One region of the Rhizobium sp. BK512 genome, then DNA from elsewhere that is predicted to be linked to it. Evidence: predicted binding sites of a transcription regulator. Region 1 holds the regulator's gene; each other region holds the start of a gene.
The links. Region 1 encodes PhoB, which activates phosphate uptake and scavenging genes when phosphate is short. Its sites were predicted from a motif close to TGTCATNNANCTGTCAT; they were not measured.
Positions count from the first base shown of each region.

Region 2: a site for PhoB is predicted at 1,520-1,536, ahead of FHX06_RS34505 (inorganic phosphate transporter). Genes of this name have one in related genera too.
Region 3: a site for PhoB is predicted at 2,776-2,792, ahead of FHX06_RS07500 (DUF47 domain-containing protein). Genes of this name have one in related genera too.
Region 4: a site for PhoB is predicted at 2,626-2,642, ahead of phnC (phosphonate ABC transporter ATP-binding protein). Genes of this name have one in related genera too.

Region 1 is NZ_JACIAS010000004.1:494,678-500,484, reverse strand. Features, by position in the region: gene FHX06_RS17635 (aspartate aminotransferase family protein) at 1-1,114, opposite strand, end outside; gene FHX06_RS17630 (GcrA family cell cycle regulator) at 1,540-2,070, shown strand; gene FHX06_RS17625 (pyrroline-5-carboxylate reductase) at 2,371-3,159, shown strand; gene phoB (phosphate regulon transcriptional regulator PhoB) at 3,293-3,976, opposite strand; gene phoU (phosphate signaling complex protein PhoU) at 4,106-4,819, opposite strand; gene pstB (phosphate ABC transporter ATP-binding protein PstB) at 4,864-5,679, opposite strand; gene pstA (phosphate ABC transporter permease PstA) at 5,694-5,807, opposite strand, start outside.
Region 2 is NZ_JACIAS010000015.1:51,830-57,636, forward strand. Features, by position in the region: gene FHX06_RS34495 (phosphoketolase) at 1-135, opposite strand, end outside; gene FHX06_RS34500 (acetate/propionate family kinase) at 204-1,382, opposite strand; gene FHX06_RS34505 (inorganic phosphate transporter) at 1,591-3,186, shown strand; gene FHX06_RS34510 (putative bifunctional diguanylate cyclase/phosphodiesterase) at 3,199-4,770, opposite strand; gene FHX06_RS34515 (DUF6894 family protein) at 5,006-5,248, shown strand; gene FHX06_RS34520 (hypothetical protein) at 5,309-5,659, shown strand; gene FHX06_RS34525 (sensor histidine kinase) at 5,772-5,807, shown strand, end outside.
Region 3 is NZ_JACIAS010000002.1:319,937-325,743, reverse strand. Features, by position in the region: gene FHX06_RS07515 (DUF1062 domain-containing protein) at 1-345, shown strand, start outside; gene FHX06_RS07510 (NUDIX hydrolase) at 413-940, opposite strand; gene FHX06_RS07505 (inorganic phosphate transporter) at 1,083-2,087, opposite strand; gene FHX06_RS07500 (DUF47 domain-containing protein) at 2,087-2,731, opposite strand; gene FHX06_RS07495 (NUDIX hydrolase) at 2,846-3,388, shown strand; gene FHX06_RS07490 (oxaloacetate decarboxylase) at 3,452-4,294, opposite strand; gene FHX06_RS07485 (ABC transporter permease) at 4,400-5,161, opposite strand; gene FHX06_RS07480 (ABC transporter ATP-binding protein) at 5,158-5,807, opposite strand, start outside.
Region 4 is NZ_JACIAS010000005.1:56,156-61,962, forward strand. Features, by position in the region: gene FHX06_RS18360 (ATP-binding cassette domain-containing protein) at 1-591, shown strand, start outside; gene FHX06_RS35615 (ATP-binding cassette domain-containing protein) at 607-1,227, shown strand; gene FHX06_RS36055 (ABC transporter ATP-binding protein) at 1,119-1,352, shown strand; gene FHX06_RS18370 (alpha-D-ribose 1-methylphosphonate 5-triphosphate diphosphatase) at 1,339-2,511, shown strand; gene phnC (phosphonate ABC transporter ATP-binding protein) at 2,730-3,551, shown strand; gene phnD (phosphonate ABC transporter substrate-binding protein) at 3,602-4,516, shown strand; gene phnE (phosphonate ABC transporter, permease protein PhnE) at 4,584-5,504, shown strand; gene phnE (phosphonate ABC transporter, permease protein PhnE) at 5,506-5,807, shown strand, end outside.

The DNA.
Region 1 (5,807 bases):
TTACGACCAGCGGCGGCAGCAGGCGGATGACATTGTCGCCCGCCGGGATCGCCAGAAGGTGTGCTGCGCGAATTTCCTTCAGCAGTTCTGCCGAGGGGATGGCAGCCTTGACGCCGAGCAGTAGACCTTCGCCCCTGATATCTTCGATCACATCGGGATAGCGATCCTTGAGCGAGGCAAGGCCCTGACGGAAGACGAGGGTCACATCCCGCACGTGCTGCAGGAAGCCCTCGGCCAGGATGACATCGAGGACCGCGTTGCCGACGGCCATGGCCAGCGGATTGCCGCCATAGGTGGAACCATGCGTGCCGGCCTTCATGCCGGAGGCTGCTTCTGCGGTCGCGAGGCAGGCGCCGAGCGGGAAGCCGCCGCCGATGCCCTTCGCAACAGCCATGATATCGGGCGTGACACCCGACCATTCATGGGCGAAGAGCTTGCCGGTGCGGCCGACGCCGGTCTGAACTTCATCGAGAATGAGGAGCAGGCCATGCTCATCGCAGAGCTGGCGGAGCGCCTTCATGAATTCAGGTGTCACCGGGCGCACGCCACCCTCACCCTGCACGGGTTCGATGAGGATGCCGGCCGTCTTGTCGGTAATCGCCGCGCGTACCGCCTCGACATCGCCGAAAGGAACCTGGTCGAAACCGGGGGTCTTGGGGCCGAAACCTTCGAGATATTTTTCCTGGCCGCCGGCAGCGATCGTCGCCAGCGTGCGGCCGTGGAAGGCGCCTTCGAAGGTGATGATATGGAAACGCTCGGGATGACCCTTGGAGAACTGGTAGCGGCGCGCTGTCTTGATGGCGCATTCGAGCGCCTCGGCGCCGGAATTGGTGAAGAACACCTTGTCGGCGAAGGTGGCCTCGGTCAGGCGGTTGGCAAGCTTCTCCTGGCCGGGGATCTCATAGACGTTGGAGAGGTGCCAGACCTTGTCAGCCTGATCCTTGAGAGCGGCCACGACATGCGGATTGCCGTGTCCGACGGAGGTAACGGCAACGCCCGCGCCAAAATCCAGATATCGCTCGCCGGTTTCGGTGATCAGCCAGACGCCTTCACCTCGCTCGAACCGCAGCGGGGCACGAGAATAGGTATCATAAAGCGGCGAGGCTTCAGCCATGGCGCGATCTCCTTCAATCAGGCTCTGAGGCAACGGACTCCGGCTAAGAAAACCCGGTCCGAAAAATTAAAAATGCCGCCTTTCGGCGGCCTGAAGCACTATTTACTTTTCGCACTGCAATGTCAACAAAACTGAGGATTTAGCGCATGCGTCAAGCCTGCAATCCGCATTACAGGTCTATCAACAGCTAATGTTGCAGAAATGACTCTCTCGGGAAGCAAGTTGGGGAAAACTACGAATTCGGATTCATCGGATTCCTGCGACTCTTGTCACAGAGTCAGGCTCACACTAGGTTAAAGTTCAATTACTAGACTGCATGCGGCGGAACTAGTCACCAAAATTGATCAGGCGTTTCTTGCTTCGGAGGCTTCCGAGGCAACGGTGAGGGATTCTGCCATCACCAACGCGAAAGGTGGAGACAGGGCATGAACTGGACAGACGAGCGTGTCGAAAAGCTCAAGAAGCTTTGGTCGGAGGGACTAAGTGCCAGCCAGATCGCTGCGCAACTTGGCGGAGTAAGTAGAAACGCTGTTATCGGCAAGGTTCACCGGCTCAGTCTTCCCGGTCGCGCCAAGGCCGGCGGAACCGCAACCACGGCGCGTGCGCCCAAGCGCAACACCTCTGCTCCCCGCGCCCCGAACTATGCATCTCGCATCGCCACCCGCACCGTGACGCGCCAGCAGGGCGCAACGATGCTGAAGGAAGAGATCGAGATCGAAACGGTCGAGGAAATGGAATACGTGCCGGCCAAAAACGTGGTCGTGCCTATTTCACGTCGCCTCGGCCTGACGGAACTGACGGAGCGCACCTGCAAGTGGCCGGTCGGCGATCCGCTGAAGGACGATTTCTACTTCTGCGGCTGCGACTCCCCGGATTCATCGCCCTATTGCAACTACCACCAGCGTCTCGCCTATCAGCCGGTGAGCGAACGCCGTAAGGCTGTCCGGGTCGCCTGAGCAGCGATCTTGCAACAGACGCAATGTATCATCACCCCTCCTCGCCTGGCGCGGAGGGGTGATTTTTTAGCCGGCACAGGAACGCCGGAAAACGGCTCCTGACCGCGATCTGCGGAAGGCCGATCTCTGCCGGCATCCACCCTGCCTGACAATGCGAGCTTATGTGGCCAAGACCATCGATGCGTTTCAGCCCCAAGGCTGGCATGGACCGGTGGTCATGGCGCTGTAGCGCGATTTTCTGATACAGATGCGGTATTCTGGTGGAGTAGCACGGCGCAAATAGTCGCTTGGGGGGTGCCAATGGAGATCGATCCAAAGCGGATGACAATGGGGTTCGTCGGGGCGGGCACGATTACCGAGGCTGTCGTCACCGGATTGGGCAAGACGGCGTTTCGCGACACACCCATCGCGCTGTCACCTCGCAACGCAGGCGTCGCCTCCCGCCTCGCGGCGGCAAACGGGAATGTGTCTATCGCTCTGGGCAACCAGGATGTTCTCGACCGCTCCGATCTCGTATTTTTGGCAGTGAGGCCGCAAATTGCCGAGGAGGTCATCCGCTCGCTCCGATTTCGGCCGGGCCACCATGTCATCAGCTTTGTCGCGGCCACGCCAATGGATCAACTGCTGGCGTGGATCGATCGGCCGGTTCGCCTGAGCCTGGCAATTCCACTTCCGTTCGTCGCAGATCTCCAGGGGGCGACTGCGATCTACCCGCCCGACGAGGTCTCCCACACACTCTTTTCGGCGCTCGGAACGGCGATCCAGGTTGAAGACAAGCAGGAGTTCGAACTTCTCGCGGTGGCGAGCTGCCTGATGGCCAGCTATTTCGGCATCCTGGACGCGACGTCGACCTGGCTGCAGAGCAAGGGGCTCTCGGGAACGGCTGGCGACGCCTACCTCCGTCAATTGTTTTCCGGCCTCGCCCATGCTGCCCGTTCAAAACCTGTCGCGAGTTTCGATGAACTCATCGGCGAGCATTCGACCAAGGGCGGATTGAACGAACAGGTGCTCGAAGACTTTCGTGCGTTTGGCGGCACTGCGGCTCTGCAAAAGGCTCTTGATCGAATTCTTGTGCGCATCCGTCTGTAAAAAGCAGATCCTTTCGAGGTTCGCTTTCGGCGCCTGGTGTCGGCTTTCGTAAGGAGCTAGGGGCGCCAGATAGACAAACGGGCCGCCCGGCAAGCGAGCGACCCGTCTGGACCTCCGATCACTCGGATTAAGCTTAAGCTTCCATGGAATATCCCGCGCCGCGCACGGTGCGGATGACATCCTGCATGTTGGAGAAATTCAGCGCCTTGCGCAGGCGGCCGACATGGACGTCGACGGTGCGCTCGTCCACGTAGATATCATGGCCCCAGACGCCGTCGAGAAGCTGCGAGCGGGAGAAGACGCGGCCCGGCGAGGACATCAGGAATTCCAGCAGGCGGAATTCGGTCGGGCCGAGGCGGACTTCGCGGCTCTTGCGATGGACGCGGTGCGTTTCGCGATCGAGCTCGATATCACCACATTTCAGAACGGTGGAGAGCACCTCGGGACGGGCGCGTCGGAGCATCGCCTTGACGCGGGCGACGAGTTCCGGCGTCGAGAAGGGCTTGACGACATAGTCGTCCGCGCCGGTCGAAAGACCGCGAACGCGCTCGCTCTCTTCGCCGCGCGCCGTCAGCATGATGATCGGCAGGCGCTCGGTTTCCGGCCGCATGCGCAGCCGGCGGCAGAGCTCGATGCCGGAAACGCCCGGCAGCATCCAGTCAAGGATGAGCAGGTCCGGCGTGCGCTCCTGAAGCCGGATTTCGGCTTCGTCGCCACGAAGGATCGTATCCACCTCGAAACCTTCGGCTTCAAGGTTGTAGCGGAGAAGCACGCTCAGCGCCTCTTCATCTTCAACAACTGCAACTCTTGGGATCATGCGTGTCAGTCTCCTAATGCATGATCCTTAAACCGGGGGTGATTTAAGCAAGGGACCATGCAAGAACTCGGAATTGGCTGCGACCCTGCGCGCCCCCGACGGGGCGCGCACGCAATCGGCAGGTCCGGATTACTCCGTGACCGCACCAACGGTATTGGAGCTGTCGTCCTTCGGACGCTCGCCTTCCGGCTGGGCGCCGGTTGCCATGTAGTAGATCGTCTCGGCGATGTTGGTCGCGTGGTCGCCGATGCGCTCGATGTTCTTGGCGCAGAAGAGAAGATGCGTGCAGCTCGTGATGTTGCGCGGATCTTCCATCATGTAGGTGAGGAGTTCGCGGAACAGCGAGGTGTACATCGCGTCGATCTCGTCGTCGCGCTCGCGGATGGACTTGGCCTTGTCGGCCGAGCGATTGGTGTAGACGTCGAGCACTTCCTTGAGCTGGACCAGCGCCAGTTCGGAGAGATGCTCGAGACCGCGGGCGAGCTTGCGCGGAACGCCGGTGCTCTGCACCGCTATGACGCGCTTTGCCGTGTTCTTGCCGAGATCGCCGACGCGCTCGAGGTCGGCGGCGATGCGGATCGAACCCATGATCTCGCGAAGGTCGGAGGCCATCGGCTGGCGACGGGCGATCGTGACGATCGCCTTGTCGTTGATCTCGCGTTCAGCGTGATCGAGGATCACGTCGTCGGAAATGACCTTCTGAGCGAGTGCGGTGTCACCGTTGACCAGCGCGCGAACTGCGTCGGCGCCCATCTGTTCGGCAAGACCACCCATCTCGGAAATGCGCCGGGACAGGAACTTCAGATCGTCGTCATAGGCGGAAAAAATATGTGTCGATGCCATGGGGCTTTGTCCTCGAAAATCGGGAAGGCTTCACATTGCCAAAATCAGCCAAACCGGCCCATGATATAGTCCTGGGTGCGCGGATCGTCCGGATTGGTGAACATCTTGTCAGTATCGTTTTCCTCGACCAGGTTGCCGAGGTGGAACATGGCCGTACGCTGTGATACGCGCGCGGCCTGCTGCATGGAATGCGTCACAATGACGATCGTGTAGTTTTCACGCAGCTCGTGGATCAGCTCTTCGACCTTTGCAGTCGCGATCGGGTCGAGCGCCGAGCAGGGTTCGTCCATCAGGATGACTTCCGGGCTGACCGCAACGGCGCGTGCGATGCACAGACGCTGCTGCTGACCACCGGAAAGGCCGGTGCCGGATTCATGCACGCGGTCCTTGACCTCGTTCCAGAGGCCGGCGCGCTGCAGGCTGGTCTCGACGATCTGGTCGAGATCGGCCTTGGACTTTGCCAGACCGTGAATGCGCGGGCCGTAGGAGACGTTTTCATAGATCGTCTTCGGGAACGGGTTCGGCTTCTGGAATACCATGCCGACGCGGGCGCGGAGTTCCACGACGTCGATATCGGGATCGTAGATATCATCGGTGTCGAGCGTGATCTTGCCGGTCACGCGGCAGCCGTCGATCGTGTCGTTCATGCGGTTCAGCGAACGCAGGAAGGTAGACTTGCCGCAGCCCGAAGGGCCGATCAGCGCGGTCACGGTGTTTTCGCGGATGTTCAGATTGACATCGAAAAGCGCACGCTTCTCGCCGTAATAAACGGAGACATCCTGACCGATCATCTTATACGGGACGTTGCTCATTTTCTGGTCCAGCGCCTTCTCGACTGCGGCTTCCGTCAACATGTTCATGATCTCTACTCCGTTTACCAGCGGCGCTCAAAGCGACGACGCAAGAGGATAGCTCCGATGTTCATGACGATCAGGAACAGGAGCAGGACGATGATGGCACCCGAGGTTCTTTCCACGAATGCGCGCTC
Region 2 (5,807 bases), on a different contig from region 1:
GGGCTGGCGCAGGAGAGGATTGGAGAGGAGATAGATCTGCCCGACCGAGAGATAATTGGCTGCGCGCCAGTAGCGGTCGATGAGAGCGAGTTCGGCGTCGGACAGAACTGCTGGAGTCGAGACATGCTTTTCCATGGATTCTCCCATTTAAACTTGTTCAACGTCAATTCTAGCTGCTAGCGCCCGCGTGCCTTTGATCTGGATCAGCCGGAGCGAACTATTGCGAGCGCCTCCTGTGCGATGATCTGTTCCTCGTCCGTGGGAATGACATGCGCCGTTATGCGGCTTGCGGGTGTCGTGATTGTGAAGCCGTTGGCAGCGTTTGCCTTGTCATCAACCGTAGCGCCGAGCCAGGCGAGACGCTGGAGGACGGCGGCGCGAATCTGGGGCTGGTGCTCGCCGATGCCGGCGGTAAAGACGATGGCGTCGAGCCCGCCGAGCGTCACAGACATGCGGCCGATTTCGCCGGCGATGCGCAACGTGAAAAGGTCGAGCGCCTCTCGGGCCTCTGGACGGCCGTCCTCGAGAAGATCGCGCGTATCGGCATTGATGCCGGAGACGCCGAGCAGACCGGCGCGATGATAGAGCATATCCTCCACCTGATCGGCAGACAGCTTCTTCTGCTGCAGGAGATACAGGATCACGCCGGGGTCGAGCCAGCCGGGCCGTGTCGCCATCGGAATGCCGTCGAGCGTCGAAAAGCCCATGCTGCAGTCGCGGCTGACACCTTTTTCCAATGCGCAGAGGCTTGCACCGCTGCCGAGATGGGCGGCGGCGATCCTCGGCTTGGTCGACAACCTGCGGCTCACTTCACCGGCAATGAACTTGTAGGAGAGACCGTGAAAACCGTAGCGCTTGATGCCTTCCTCATGAAGTGCACGAGGGATGGCGAAGCGGCGGACGAGATCGGCCTGAGTGGCGTGAAAAGCGGTATCGAAGGAGGCCGTCTGGGCAAGATGCGGCCTCAAGTGCCTGAGCGCGCGAATGAAGCGTAGCGCCTGCGGCTGGTGAAGGGGAGCGAGCGGGATCAGTGCGTCGATCGCGTCGATTGCGGCATCGTCGAGCGATATCGCTTCGGTAAAGCGGTCGCCGCCATGGACGACGCGGTGGCCTGCCGCACGGACAGCGGCGATATCGAAGTGGTCCGCCAACAGCTCGAACGTCTCGTCGATGACGGAATGCAGATCGTCGGTCAGCGCGGCTTTCAGGGGCATGTCGAAAGTCTTCGGGCCTTCGGTCAGGCTGAAGGCCAGCGGCGCGGCGCGAAAATCGATTACGCCCTTGCCGATCCGCCGCACCCTCGCATCCTCGATGGCGAAAATGCCGATCTTCACCGTCGAGGAGCCGGCATTGAATGTCAGGAGAAGATCGGTTGACGGCATGTTGTTGATGCTCCCCGGCAAGCGTGACGTTGAGCGAACTTAGCGTCATTGCGCCGAGTGGGAAGCCTTTTGCCTTCCGGGCAGGCGATTTTCGGTTGTCGATTTCGGGCCAGACCAGGACCAAGCGCGGATCGCCGCGTCATGAGAGTTTCACGCTACGGATTTATTAACAAATGGCAAATTTGCAAATGGAACAAGGAACTATGCCATGGCCGATATTGCCCCCAGCCATAGCGACGCTTCCCATCCGCTGCATCACTCGAACTCCTCCGGCAAATGGTTTCTGCCGGTGTTCGGGCTCGTTGTTGTTTGCGGTCTCGGATATGTCGCCTATGCCCTCGCCCGTGATCTGACTGCCGCAGTTGCCGTTCCCTGGTTACTTCTCGGCCTTGCGCTGTTGATCGCGCTCGGCTTCGAGTTCGTCAACGGTTTTCACGATACTGCGAATGCGGTGGCAACCGTCATCTACACGCGCTCCATGCCGGCGGAGTTTGCCGTCATCTGGTCGGGTTTCTTCAATTTCCTCGGCGTTCTGACGTCGACCGGCGCCGTCGCTTTCGGCATTCTGGCGTTGCTGCCGGTCGAGCTTATCCTGCAGGTCGGTTCCGGGTCCGGTCTTGCGATGGTCTTTGCACTGTTGATCGCGGCGATCCTCTGGAACCTCGGCACCTGGTATCTCGGCCTGCCGTCATCGAGTTCGCACACGCTGGTCGGCTCGATCATCGGCGTCGGCCTCGCCAACCAGTTCCTGGCGCCGGCAGGGTCCGCTACCAGTGGTGTGGACTGGTCGCAGGCGACGAATATCGGTCTGTCGCTGCTGATCTCGCCGGTCATCGGCTTCGGTCTCTCCGCCATTCTGCTGCTGGTCCTGAAATTCCTCGTTCGCAAGCCCGAACTCTATCAGGAGCCGAAGGGCAACCAGCCGCCGCCGTTGTGGATTCGCGCCATCCTGATCTTCACCTGCACGGGCGTCAGCTTCGCCCACGGCTCGAATGACGGCCAGAAGGGCATGGGCCTCATCATGCTCATCCTCATCGGTCTCGTGCCGACCGCCTTCGCGCTGAACCGCACGCCTGACGTCAACTATCTCGAAGCCTACAAGTCGGCTTCGGCACAGGTGGAAACGGCACTGGGCAAGTATGTGAAGCCGGGTGTGACTGTTGGCGATTACAAGGCCGAGATCAGCAATGCCGTCAAGAACAAGGTCTGGACGGATGCGACCACGCCGGCGCTGCAGGAATATATCCATCAGACAAGCGCTGAAGTGGCTGCCTTCCCGACGCTGGAAGCCGTTCCGACAAATCTTGTCGGCAACATCCGCAACGATATCTATCTGATCGGCGAGGCGCTGAAGCTCATCGACAAGCAGAAGCTGCTGCCGATGGACGCGACCGATCTGAAGGCGGTCACCGCCTATCATGCCTCGGTCGACAATGCGACGAAGTTCATTCCGCTGTGGGTGAAGGTCGCGGTGGCGCTGGCTCTCGGCCTTGGCACGATGGTCGGCTGGAAGCGCATCGTCGTCACCGTTGGCGAAAAGATCGGCAAGACGCATCTAACCTACGGACAGGGTGCTGCTGCGGAAGTCGTCGCCATGGTGACGATCGCCTCGGCGGACCATCTCGGCCTGCCGGTTTCGACCACGCATGTGCTGTCGTCGGGCGTTGCCGGCACGATGGCTGCGAATGGGTCGGGCCTGCAATGGTCGACCGTGCGCAATATGATCATGGCCTGGGTGCTGACGCTGCCGGCCTCGATCGCGATCGCCTTCCTGCTGTTCGTGATCCTGCGTCAGGTCTTCTAGGTCTGAGCCTGGTCAAGCCGTAGAGGCCAGACCAGCATTTTGACTTTCGATAAAGATGCCCGCCTCTGCGGCGGGCATCGCCTTGCCGAAGAGATAGCCCTGGCCGATATCGCAGCCGAGCTGCAGCAGATACGCGAGCTGGACGTGCTCCTCGATGCCTTCCGCCGTCGTCTTGATGTTGAGGCTCCTGCCGAGTGCGAGCATGGCACGGACGATCTTGTCCTGCTTTTCGTCCTCGCGGCAGGTTGCGATGAAGCTCTTGTCGATCTTGATTTTGTCGAAGCGGTAGCGGGCGAGCTGCGCGAGGCTCGAATAGCCCGTGCCGAAGTCGTCGAGTGCGATCTGCACACCTGCCTCGTGCAGTTCATCGAGAATATGCGCAGCGATCGCCGGATCCTGGATCAGCGCGTTTTCGGTAATTTCCACCTCGAGCCGTTTCGCCGGCAGACGACTTGCCGTCAGCACCTTGAGAATGCGCGAGGTAAGCAGCTTGTCTTCCATCTGCACCGGCGAAACATTGAAGGACAGCCTGACGTGGTCCGGCCAGTCCAGCGCATCGTGGCATGCCTGGGTCAGGAGGTTTTCGAACAGTTCGGTGATCATGCCGGTTTCTTCGGCAATGCCAATGAAGACAGGCGGCGGGATGTTCATGCCGTCTTCATCGGTCCACCGCGCAAGCGCCTCGAAGCCGCAGAGCCTGCCGCTTCTAAGGTCGATCAGCGGCTGGTAATGGATCTTGATGGCCTTGCTTTGAATGGCTCCGCGCAGTTTTGTTTCCAGCGATGCGCGTTCCGTCACCCTGTCCTGCATGGATGGTTCAAAGATCAGATTGTGATTGGGGCCGCGCGATTTCGCCTCGTACATGGCAAGATCGGCGCGATGGGCAGCATCCTCCAAAGGTTCGGCGCCCTCGTTCCAGCGATCGTAGCCGACGCTGGCACCGACCTCGACAGCAAAGCCATCGATCAGGATCGGGCGGGTAACCGCCTGGATGAGCACTTTGGCGAACCATTCCTCGCGGGCTGCTGTAAGGCCGAGGGCAATGATGATGAATTCATCGCCGCCGAAACGATAGACGCAATCGGCATTGCCAAGTGCACAAATGCGCTTGGACACTTCCACCAGCAAGACGTCGCCGCCCTTATGGCCGACAAGATCGTTGACCTTCTTGAAGCCGTCGAGGTCGACGGAGAAGATCGTGACATTGCTGCTGGATTCTTCGGGAATATTGCCCTGTGTGTCTGAGAGCTTCGGCAAAATCTTGCGCTCGAAGGCGTAACGGTTCGGAAGCTTCGTCAGATGATCATGGGTGGCCGTCCAGTCGGCGCGCGCCTGGGCGGCATCGCGAAGCTGCATCTCCTTGCGAAGGTCGGCGATGCGCAACACGGAATAGATGAAGCTCATTCCGCCGGCGATGCCGAGAGCGAGCACAAACTTGTCTGCGCCGTAATTTTCGAAACGGCTCATGAAGGTGACGAGCCAGCTATCGACATCAAGCAGGGCACCCGAAATCCACAGCGCCGCACCAAGCGCCATGATCGTCAGGCATTGCCTTCCCGCCCTGCTCCTGAAGAACTCCAGCATCCGTTTCTCCATCTCCACCCGGGGCCGGAAATATCATCAAATTCTGAAATGTTTATTGAAACCTGAAGGCGAATTGTCGGGGCTCTGCCAGCAAACGACGGCGAATCCGCGGACAATGAGGCTATATTTCGTGCCGGGAAACGGCTTTCGAGATACGAAGCCGGGTGCCAAATTTACTGCTTGTTGAAACCTTTGACCACTTGCCGCTTTATGCTTTCGCAACGGATGCAAGCGGATGTCTCTCTTCTATTTCAAGACTATAGACAATGACGGCACGGTTCCCGGTGACCTGCCGTTCGAATTTGCCGACCTATTCGCCGCCGTGGAGGAGGCAAAGCATGTGCTGGCGGAAATGGCGCTCGACGGCTTGCCGCAATGGCCGGGCGGATCGCTGGGCATCGAAGTGCAGAACGGCGACCGCTCTCCGATCGTGCGGCTGCGGCTGGAGCTGAAAGTCGACTACATCCGGTCGCCCTGAACGGAACCAATGTTGCTTCCAAGCCGTTGACCGGGACCATCCACGAGAGAGGACAATCTCATGCAACTTGTCGGCACTCAAGTCATACCCGCCTATGGCGGCAAGGGCGGTTTCACGGTCGAGTTCGTGGGCGACGGCGGCGAGGTCGTCTCCGTGCAGATCAAGAACGACCGCGGGCAGCAATTGAACCGGCTGAACGCGGTTGAAAAGGCGAGGGAAGTGATGAGCCGTTTTGCTACGGCGGAGATCCGCGACGAGGACACTCGCCCCAGCGTGCTCCGGACTGCCCGTGCGGCGGGTGATCAGGGAACGATGGAAGAGCAGCTTGACGAAGGGCTGGAAGGCACATTCCCCGCCAGCGATCCAGTCTCGGTCACCAACACCGCAATCCCCAAGGGCAGCAAGCACTGATCTGCCAATTCATGGCCGCACCGGCAGAAGGCGCCCTGTGATCATCAGCTTGATCGCAGGGCGTTTTTCGGTCACAGGTACTTTAGAACCAGAAGCTCAAAGATCGCTCTTCATGCCCTCCTCAAATGCCCCTTTCGTGCGCTCCGCG
Region 3 (5,807 bases), on a different contig from region 1:
ATCGAAGCCCTGAAACGCAAGACCGAGCGCATCGACGAATTCCCGGAATTCGACCTCGTCAGGGAGGTGCTGCGCGAGACTGCCGGCTGGACACGGATGGAGATCGAGTTGGCGGTGCCATTGCCTGTCGGCATACGCCTCGACCGCCTGCTGGCCTCCGGGCTGGAGATGTCGCGCACACGGCTGCAGGCGCTCCACGAGAAAGGCCTGCTCCGGGCGCATCCGGATCGCGCCGGCCTCCTGCGGCGGCGCATCAGGACCGGCGTCGAGGTGATGGTCGACCTTTCAGCCGTCCCTGACCGTGAGCTCTCCTGGGGCCCTCTTGCAACCGGCAGTCCCCGCTAGTCTCTCAACGCAAAGGCCCGCAATGGCGGGCCTTTGCAACTGCGCCTGCCCGCCAGGGCGGCGGCGATCAGGTCAATCCTGGCAATGCGGCGAGCGACACGGCTGCATCGGCCCGCGGCCGCCGTCCATGGATGCGATGGGGTTTCAGTCGGTCCTGCGACGTCAGCGGATTGTCCGCATCGATTGCGCGGAAGATCTCCTGCAGTTCGGGCTCATCGACGAGAGAGGCCGCGTCCGCCGGCGAAATCCAGATCTTCTGCCTCTCCCCATATTCGCGGAAATGCGTGGTCTCGCTCTCCAGCCGCAGCAGATGCACCGAAACCGTCAGCGGCTGCTCCTGGTCCTTCAGATAGCTGTAATAGCCGAGCAGCTTCTTCCTGACCTTGCCCCTGACGCCGGCCTCTTCGGATGCCTCGCGCTGGGCGCAGCGATAGGGCTTTTCCTTCTTCTGGAGATAGCCTTTCGGGATCACCCATCGTCCGGTATCGCGGCTGGTGATGAGCAGGACGCTCAGCCTCCCGCCTCTTTCCACGCGGCAGCAGATGACACCGCACTGGTCGACCCCGCGGCGGCCTGTCCTTGCCGGAGTTTCCACATTCAATTCCGATAAATGCCTGTATGGATGCATCTTTCGCTCGTCTTCGCCTTCTCCTTGCATGGAGAATAGAGCGCAACATCGGATCGAAAATAGTAGCCCCTAAAATTAAGGTATCCGGTGCATCCGGCGGCCGTCGACCTCAGGCAAACAGGCTTGCAATTCCATAGCAGGCGGCAGCGATGGCAGCGGCAGCCGGCATTGTGATGACCCAGGCGATGACGATATTGCCGGCGACACCCCAGCGCACGGCCGAAAGACGCCGCGCTGCTCCCACTCCGATGATCGCGCCGGTGATCGTATGCGTCGTCGACACGGGAATGCCGAGCCAGGTCGCCGCAAACAGCGTCAGCGCGCCGCCGGTCTCGGCGCAGAAACCCTGCATCGGATTGAGCCTTGTGATCTTCGAGCCCATCGTATGCACGATCCGCCAGCCGCCGAAGAGCGTGCCGAGCGCCATCGCCGACTGGCAGGAAATGACCACCCAGAGCGGCACATGGAAGCTCGGGCCAAGCTGACCCTGGCTGAAGAGAAGAACGGCGATGATGCCCATCGTCTTCTGCGCGTCGTTGCCGCCATGGCCGAGCGAATAGAGCGATGCGGAGACGAACTGCATGAAGCGGAAGGTGCGATCGACGGCAAACGGTGTCTGGCGCACGAAGAGCCAGGAGACGACGAGGACGAAGAACAGCGCCAGCAGGAAGCCGATCGCCGGTGACATGAAGATAGCGCCAACCGTCTTCAACAGGCCGCTCCAGACGATGGAGCTGAAGCCGACCTTCGCCCACCCTGCCCCGACGAGCCCGCCGACCAGTGCATGCGAGGAGGAAGAAGGAATGCCGAACAGCCAGGTGACGATGTTCCAGACGATCGCCCCCATCAGCGCCGCAAAGATCACCTGCGGGGAAACGATGGCCGGATCGATGATGCCGGTGCCCAGCGTTTCGGCGACATGAAGGCCGAAGAACAGGAAGGCGATGAAATTGAAGAAGGCCGCCCAGCCGACGGCATATTGCGGCCTGAGGACCCGGGTGGAGACAATGGTCGCAATTGAGTTTGCCGCATCATGCAACCCGTTGAGGAAATCGAAGAACAGCGCAACACCGATGAGCCCGATCAGCAGCGGAAGGGAGAGAGAGGCTTCCATCAGACGTTCTCGATGACGACGCCGCTGATTTCATTGGCCACGTCCTCGAACCGGTCCACGATCTTTTCCAGATTGGAATAGATCTCGCTGCCGATCATGTAGGCCATGGCATTGCCGCTGGCGCCATGCCGGCGATAGAGGTCCTTCATCCCCTCGTCATGCAACTCGTCGGAACGCCCCTCGACCCGGGTGATCTCCTCGGCGATGACGGCAAGCCGCTGCGCATTGGCGCCCATCTTGTTGAGAAGCGGGATCGCCTCCGCCATCAGGGCCGCCGCCTTGACGATCTCGCCGCCCATGTCCTGCATCAGCGGGTCGAAACTCGTCCGCTCGAACAGGCGGATGATCTTCACCGTCTTGTGCATCATGTCGATCGCATCGTCCATCGACTGGATCAGGTCCTTAATATCGCCGCGATCGAAGGGTGTGATGAAGCTGCGCCTGACGGCCACAAGCACTTCGCGGGTGATCTCGTCGGCCTGGTCCTCGAGCGCGATGATCCGATCGCAATTTTCCTGAACCGCCTCGCCTTTCAGCAGCCTTTCCATGGCATGCGCGGCGGCGACGACCGTTTCCGAATGCCGGCAGAACATCTCGAAAAAGCGGTCCTCCCGCGGCATCATCTTGCGAAACACGCTCATCATCTCGGGCGATCCTTCCTGAAGCGGACATGGCAGTCACAAGAGACTGTCATAAATCTGTCATAAAACGTCGCAGGCAATTGATCGAAAATGCAGAAATTGACAATGCTTGATGTCATGAAATCCAGCAAAAAAGGCGCAAAACCTCGCGCCGCCACCCCAAAGCCGCTGCTGAAGCAACTTGCCGAAAGGCCCGAGAAGCTTTTCTCCGGCGCCTTTCGCCAGCAATATGGCGCTCTCTGCTTCCGTTATCGAAACAACGATCCCGAAAGCGCTCATCGCGAAATCGAAGTCCTCGTGGTCACCACCCGCGACAGCGGCCGCTGGATCATTCCCAAGGGCTGGCCGATGAAAAAGAAGAAGCCGCATGAGGCGGCCGCCATCGAGGCCTGGGAGGAAGCCGGCGTGCGCGGGACGGTCAGCAAAAAGCCGGTCGGCCGCTACACCTATCTCAAGGAACTGGACGATGGCGACGTTGTTCCCTGCATCGTCGATATCTTCCAGATCGAGGTAGACCGCACGCAGGGGCAGTTCCGCGAGGTCGGCCAGCGCGTGCTGGACTGGGTGAGCCCGGATGAAGCGGCCCGACGCGTACGCGAACTCGAACTGAAGTCTTTGCTTGTCGATTTCCGCCCGAGGTACGGCAAGAAGAAGGGCTGACTGGCAGACATCGGGATTTTGTCAGCCCTTATCGATCCACAATGAGATGCCATCGATCCAGCCCTACTCCCGGTCGCCCCGCTTCTCCTGCGACATGAGTCGGCTGAGCGTGGCCGCCGGGATCGCCTCGGCCGCATAGTCAAAGGTCCCCGATGATTTCACCTCCTCGGCCGCCCGCAGCAGTGCGCCGAGCGCCGCGCGAGCAAAGGATCCGCCCACGCTCACCCGGCGCACGCCCGCCGCCGAGAGTTCGGCAACGCTATAGCGCGGCCCCTTCAGCCCCATTACCACATTGACCGGCTTGTCCACGGCAGCGCAGACGGTTCGGATGGCGTCGATATCGGGCAGTCCGGGCGCGTAGAGCACATCGGCGCCTGCTGCCGAGAAGGCTTGCAGCCGCTTGATCGTGTCATCGAGATCGGGCCGCTCCCAGAGAAAATTCTCTGCCCTCGCCGTCAGCAGGAAAGGCAGTTTCCGCGCGGCTTCTGCCGCCGCCTGGACCCGCTCGACGGCGTGCGAGAGATCATAGATCGGCCTTGCCGGATCGCCGGTGGCATCTTCGATCGATCCGCCGACCAGCCCCGCCGCAGTGGCCAGCCGGATCGTTTCGGCGCAGATCTCGGGTGCTGCGCCGAACCCGTCTTCGAGATCGGCGGATACTGGAAGATCGCTCGCCCCGACGATCTCTGCGGCATTGTCGAGGATCTCGCCGCGCGTCAGGCTCGCAAAGGAATCCCGCTTGCCCTTCGAAAAGGCATAGCCAGCGCTGGTCGTCGCCAGGGCCTCGAAACCAAGGCCTGCCAGGATCCGCGCCGAGCCGGCATCCCATGGGTTCGGAATGACAAATGCCTCATCCCGATGATGCAGCGCCTTGAACCGCTCGAACTTCGTCTGTTGCTCCGCCACGACTCTCCTCCTCCGCCTGTAACAGCGGGGTCAGACTAACAGTCGCGAACAAAATGTGAACAACTTTGTGCCGCCTGTACGGATTTTGCCGGTGGTGGTCCCCCGTCAGTTCCGCAGCCTGTACCCGGTCTTGAATATCCACCCGAGCGTGCTCAGGCAAATCACCAGAAACAGCGAGATCATCCCGAGGCTGACCAGCGGGTTCACATCCGCAATCCCGTAAAAGCTCCACCTGAAGCCACTGACCAGGTAGAGCACCGGGTTGAAATGGCTCACCGCCTGCCAGAAGGGCGGCAGCATGTTGATCGAGTAGAAGCTGCCGCCGAGGAAGGTCAGCGGTGGCACGACCAGCATGGGGATGAGGTTGAGCTGCTCGAAATTCGTCGCCCAGATGCCGATCATGAAGCCGAACAGGCTGAAACTGATTGCCGTCAGCAGGAAGAACAGCACCATCATGAACGGGTGCTCGATGCGGACATCGACGAAGAGATTGGCGGTCAAGAGGATGATGACGCCAATGATCAGGCCCTTGGTCGCCGCCGCCCCGACATAGCCGATCAATATTTCCGTCATCGCGACGGGCGCCGAGAGAATCTCGTAGATCGTACCGGTGAATTTCGGGAAATAGATGCCGAATGAGCCGTTGCCGATGCACTGGCCGAGCAGCGTCAGCATGATGAGGCCGGGCGTGATGAAGGCACCGTAGGAGACGCCCTCAACCTCCTGGATGCGCGAACCCACCGCAGCGCCGAAGACGATGAAATAGAGCGAGGTGGAAATGACGGGCGAAATGACGCTCTGCAGCAGCGTGCGCCGCGTGCGCGACATCTCGAAATAATAGATCGACTTGATCGCCTCGAAGTTCATTTTGCGGCTCCTACCAGCGATACGAATATGTCTTCGAGCGAGCTTTGCCGCGTCGAGAGATCCCGGAAATGGATGTTGTTCTGGCCAAGCCGCGTCAGAAGTGACGCTACGCTCTCGTGCTCGTTGCGGGTGTCGAACTCATAGACGAGGCGATTGCCCTCGGCTTCGATCGACAGGCCGTTGCCGGCAAAGCAATCGGGGAGTTCCTCAAGCGGGTCGTTGAGTTCGAGGATCAGCTGCTTGCGGCCAAGCTTGGCCATCAGCGCCTGCTTGTCTTCCACGAGCAGCAACTCGCCGCCGTTGATGACGCCGACGCGATCGGCAATCTCCTCGGCCTCTTCGATATAGTGCGTCGTGAGGATGATGGTGACGCCCGAGGCGCGCAACTGCTCGACGACATGCCACATGTCCTTGCGCAGCGTCACGTCGACGCCCGCCGTCGGCTCGTCGAGGAAGAGGATGGAGGGCTCGTGCGACAGCGCCTTGGCGATCAGCACGCGCCGCTTCATGCCGCCCGAGAGCTGGCGCAGCGTATTGTCCTTCTTGTCCCAGAGGGACAGGTCGCGCAGCACCTTCTCGATATGGGCCGGATTGGCCTTCTTGCCGTGCAGCCCGCGCGAAAAGCTGACCGTATTCCACACCGTCT
Region 4 (5,807 bases), on a different contig from region 1:
GGCGAATACCGGCTGGCGCTGCCCGGCCGAGAGGATCTCAATCTCTTCACGCTCGACCGGTTCGAGCGGCGCATGCTGCGGGCGCGCCATATCGGCATCGTCTATCAGAACCCGCATCTCGGCCTTCGGATGAACCATACCAGCAGCGGCAATGTCGCCGAGCGGCTGCTCATTGCCGGTGAGCGGAATTTCGCGACGCTTCGCGCCCGCGCCAAAGGTGCCCTCGACGCCTCGGAGTTTCCGGTCGCGCGCATGGATGCCCGGCCGGCCGAGCTTTCCGGCGGCATGCAGCAGCGCGTACAGTTGGCCAAGGCAATCGCACTCGAGCCTGCCCTGCTCCTGCTTGATGAGCCGACGACCGGGCTCGATGTCAGCGTCCAGGCTCTGGTGCTCGACACGCTGAAGCGGCTGCAGCGCGAACGCCGCATCACTATCGTCATCGTTTCGCATGATCTCGGTGTTATCCGCACCATGGCAGACCGGGTCATGGTGATGCGCAACGGCGAAGCCGTCGAAGAGGGTCTCGCCGACCAGATCTTCCAGGACCCGCAGCATGAATATACTCAGCAGCTCGTGCATGCGAAGCTTTGACGGGAGAGGCATCAGATGAACATGCACACACATCCATCCGCTTCCGGGCAGATGATCCTCTCCGTCCAGGGCCTCGCCAAGCATTTCGAAATGCATCACCTAAGGCGCACGCTTCACGCCTTCGACAAGGTCGATTTCGAACTGCGCGAGGGTGAATTCATCCTGCTGACGGGCGAAAACGGCGCCGGCAAATCGACTTTGCTGCGCACGCTTTACCGCTCCTACGTACCGCGCGGGGGCCATGCCTATTATCACACGCGCGAAGGCGTCATCGACCTGACCGTCGCAGCCGACGTAGATATAGCCCTGTTGCGCAAGCGCGAGATCGGCTTCGTGACGCAATTCCTGCAGGCCCGCCCGCGCGTGGCGGCCGAAGAACTGGTCGCCGAGCCGCTGCGCCTCGCCGGCCGACCTTACGACGAGGCGATCGAAGAGGCCCGCCGGTGGCTCTCCGCGTTCGGCGTGAAGCGAGGGCTCTGGGCTGCCTATCCGTCAACCTTTCCGGCGGCGAGCAGCAGAAGGTCAACCTGGCTCGCGCGCTCATCCTCCCGCAACGGCTTCTCTTTCTCGACGAGCCAACCGCCTCGCTCGACAAGAATGCGCGTCGCGCACTCGTTGCCCGCCTCGCCGAGCTGAAAGCCGCTGGCGTCGCAATGATCGGCGTCTTTCACCACCCCGACGATGTCGCGGATCTCATCGACCGCGAAATCAGCCTTCAAACACGACAGATCCAGGATGGAGCAGAAGATGTGGCTGAGTGATTTCGAAATCGTGTTGCGCGATAGGGTCATACCGCGCGGCGCAGTCAGGATCGAAGACGGTATCATCGCAGAGATCAGCGAAGAACCAGTGGCCGCAGCCGATATTTCCGGCGATGGCAGGCTTCTGCTTCCCGGCTTCATCGATATGCATGGCGACATGATCGAGCGCGAAATCGAGCCGCGCCCGAATGTGCGCTTTCCGCTGGAACTCGGCATTTTCGAACTCGACAAGAAGCTCGCCGGCAATGGTATCACCACGGCCTATGCTGCGCTTTCCTTCCACGCCAACAGCAGCTACGGCCACATCCGCTCGGAAGAACATTCGCGCTCGATCATCCAGACCTTGGTCGAACTTAGGAAGAACGATCTCCTGATCGATCATCGGGTTCATGCGCGCTTCGAAATCACCTTCACCCATGCCCGTGCCGTCATTGAAGATCTGCTGCGCGCCGGTGCCCTCGATCTCGTCTCGCTGATGGATCACACGCCGGGCCAAGGCCAATACCGCGATGTCGAACGTCATATCGAAACGATTGCGCGCAACAACAAGATCACCCTCGAACAGGCTGCCCAGCGTGTCCAGCAACGCATGGAAAACCGCGCCCAGAACGGCGATGCGGTCGACAATCTGCAGGGGATCGCCGCCACGGCGCGCGACCATGGCGTCATCATCGCCTCCCACGATGACGACAGCATTGAAAAGGTGGCGATCGTCGAGGGACTGGGCGCACGCATCAGCGAGTTTCCGGTGACGATGGCAGCCGCGCAGGAAGCGCGCAAGTTCGGGCTGGCAACCGCAATGGGCGCGCCGAATGCTCTTCGCGGCCTTTCCTACTCCGGCAATCTCTCGGCCCGCGAAGCCTATGAACGCGGCATTCTTGATATTCTTGCCAGCGATTATCACCCCTCGGCTATGCTGCCGGCGGTAATCGCACTGGCAGAAGCCGGAGCCGGCGGACTGCCCGCTTCCGTTGCCCTCGTCAGCGCCAATCCGGCCCGTGCACTCGGCCTTGAGGATCGCGGTGCGATCGAGACCGGGCTGCGTGCCGATCTGGTGATCGCCGAACGCGGCCGCCTGCCGCGTGTGCGCGCCACCTTCTCCAAAGGCAGGCAGGTCTATTCCGACGGAATTGTTTTGCGATTCCAACAGGCTGCCTGATAAGGCCGCCGCCTCCGACAGCGGATAGCTTCATTTCTCACAAAATACATCCGGAAATTCCGGATGTATTGCTTGACAAAAGCCGCATAAATACTCGTTATTATTGGATAATTACTTAATAAAACCGTCACACTGAAATGCTATATTTAGTTTCATAGGTTGAAATTAAATATAATTCAGTTTCGTCTTTGACGTTTCTGGCAAGCGGAGACCTTCCGGTGCTTGAACTTCATTCCCTCAAGAAGAAATTCGGTCAAACACAGGCGGTCGACGATGTAAATCTGTCGATCGATGCCGGACAGATGGTCGGCATTATCGGGCGCAGCGGCGCCGGGAAATCGACATTGCTCCGGCTGATCAATCGTCTGCTCGACCCGACATCCGGTACGATCATGTTCGAGGGCAAGGATATCACCAAGCTGCGCGGCCGCGAGTTGCGTCTGTGGCGCGCATCCTGCGCGATGGTGTTCCAGCAGTTCAATCTGGTCGAGCGCATGGATGTGCTGACCAACGTGCTGATTGGCCGCGTTGCCCAACACGGCTTCCTCTCATCGATGCTGCGCCGCTTCACGGATGAAGAAAAGGAAATGGCGATCAGTGCGCTCGACCGGCTCGATCTTGTGCCGCAGGCGCTGCAGCGAGCCGGCACCTTGTCCGGCGGACAACAGCAGCGTGTCGCCATCGCCAAGGCGTTGGTCCAGAAGCCGAAGATCATGCTTGCCGACGAGCCGATCGCGTCGCTCGATCCTGCCAATGCGACACGGGTGATGGAGGCGCTGCGCAAGATCAACCGAGAGGACGGCATTACCGTTCTCGTCAATCTTCATACGCTCGATACGGCCCGGAACTATTGCGAACGCATCATCGCCATGCGGGCCGGACGGGTGCGCTTCGACGGCGCACCAGCGGACCTGACCCAGGAACGGGTCCGCGAAATCTACGGCACCGACGATTTCGATGCGGAGATCGACGAGGCAGTGACGTCCACCTCATTCAACGCAGGTCGAACCGCGAAGGAAAAGGTCTACCAGGCGGTGTGAGTTTCGCCCGTGGCCCCAAGGCCGCGGCTTTTTGCAACAGGAGAGTTGGAATGAAAAACGTCCTCATGCTTGCGGCCGTAACGGCTGCGCTCGCCCTTTCCAGCCAGGCCCATGCTGAAGGTTGGAAAGACAAGTACAAGACGATCCGCCTTGGCGTTCTCTCGGGCGAGAACGAAAAGGACCGCATCGCACGCCGCGTGGGCTTCCAGCAGTATCTGGAAAAGGAACTCGGCGTGAAGGTCGAAATCTTCACCGCCGGCAATTATGACGGTGTCATCCAGGCGCTCGCTTCCGACCAGATCGAATTTGCCTTCCTCGGCTCCTCGGCCTATGCCGCCGCCTATACCGAAACGAACGGCGGCGTTGAACCGCTGCTCGCCGGTCAGGAACAGGACGGCTCGACGGGCTACTATTCGGTCATCACCGTTCGCTGCGATTCCGGATATAAATCCGTCGAGGACCTCAAGGGCAAGGTTCTCGCCTTCGCCGATCCGGATTCGACCTCAGGCTATGCCGTTCCCTATTATAACCTCGTCAAGCAGGGCTATGATCCGAAGACCTTCTTCTCGGCAATCCCCTTCTCCGGCGCCCACGAAACCGGTGTCATGGCCGTCGCCAATAAGCAGTTCGATGCGGCCGCGACCTATGTCAACAACGACATCAGCGGCATCCCGCAGCGTATGGAATCGAAGGGTATGATCCCGAAGGGCGAGATCTGCCGCATCTGGCAGTCGCCGGAGATTACCAACGGTCCCTTCACCACCCGCACCAACCTGCCGGCCGACATGATCGCTGACGTCAAGGCTGTGGTGAAGGCCACGCCGGAAAAGGCGCCTGAGGCTTTCAAGGAAATGAGCGGCGGCGATAACTCCACCTCGAAGGGTTACGTCGATGTCGACCACCAGCGCTACCAGTGGATCGTCGACATGCGCGACTGGCTGAAGAAGCAACGTCGCAACGGCTGATATCCGCCATCCACGCCAAGCAACGGGAGCGCCGCGCCCTCCGGCGCTTCCACGACCGGGATCAGACATGACGATCGCATCCGCTTCCATCACCATCCGCCGGTTCGAGGCCGACTACCGTCGCATCCGCAGTCGTGCCAAAACCGTCCAGCTTGTTTCGGCGACGCTTTTTGCCGCCGCCGTCTTGCTGACGGCCTGGACGGGCGGCTTTTTCGACATGACCGAGGTCAACCTCCCCTCGGGCGAGCGCATCACCACCTGGAAACTGTGGGCCTCCCTGCCCCGTCTCGGCGAATATCTCTACAAGACGCTGCCGCACCTGCGCATCGAGACGTTCGGCGCCGATCTTGCCGAATGGTTCTGGCGCTGGCCGGTCTGGCTGGAACTGCTTGGGGAAACGATCCTGATCGCCTATGTGGCGACGTTTTTCGGAGTCGTCGGAGCCTTTATCCTGAGTTTCCCGGCGGCCCGCAACCTCAGCCCCAATCGCGTTCTGCTGATCGCTTCACGTCGTTATCTGGAGGTCATCCGCACCGTTCCCGATATCGTCTGGGCACTGATCTACGTCTTCTGCTTCGGCGTCGGGCCGCTCGCAGGCGTACTGGCAATCGCCACGCATGCAACGGGTTCGCTCGGCAAGCTCTATTCCGAAGTGAACGAGAATATCGACATGCGGCCGCTGGAAAGCGTCAAGGCTTCCGGCGGTACCTGGTTCCAGCAGATGCGTTATGGCGTTGTGCCGCAGGTGATCCCGAACATCATCAGTTACACGCTGCTGCGTTTCGAGATCAATGTGCGCTCCTCCTCGATCATCGGCTATGTCGGTGCCGGCGGTCTCGGCCAGGAAATCCGCACCGCCATGTCGCTTCAGGAATATACCGATCTCTCGGCGCTATTCGTCATCATCCTTCTCACCGTCGTCGTCATCGATTTCCTGAGCGAGAAGCTGCGTCACCGCATCATCGGTATCGAAAGCCGGAGCATCTGACATGATCGACATTTCTTCTTCCGGAGTGCGACAGCGGGTGCCAGATGCATTCACGGTGCCGCCGCGCGTGCGGCTTATGCGTTATGCAGGCGCTGCCGCCTTGGTCCTGCCCTTGCTTGCAGGCCTCTATCTCTTCGACTTTTCGCCAGCCCGCATCCTGAACGGCCTGACGCGGCTCGGCACGATCTTCTCGTTCATGTTCCCGCCCTACGTCTGGACGACCTGGCAGGAATGGAGCGACGTTCTGGTTGGCCTCGGCCAGACGATTTCGATGGCGTTCCTCGGAACGCTGCTCGGCGCGCT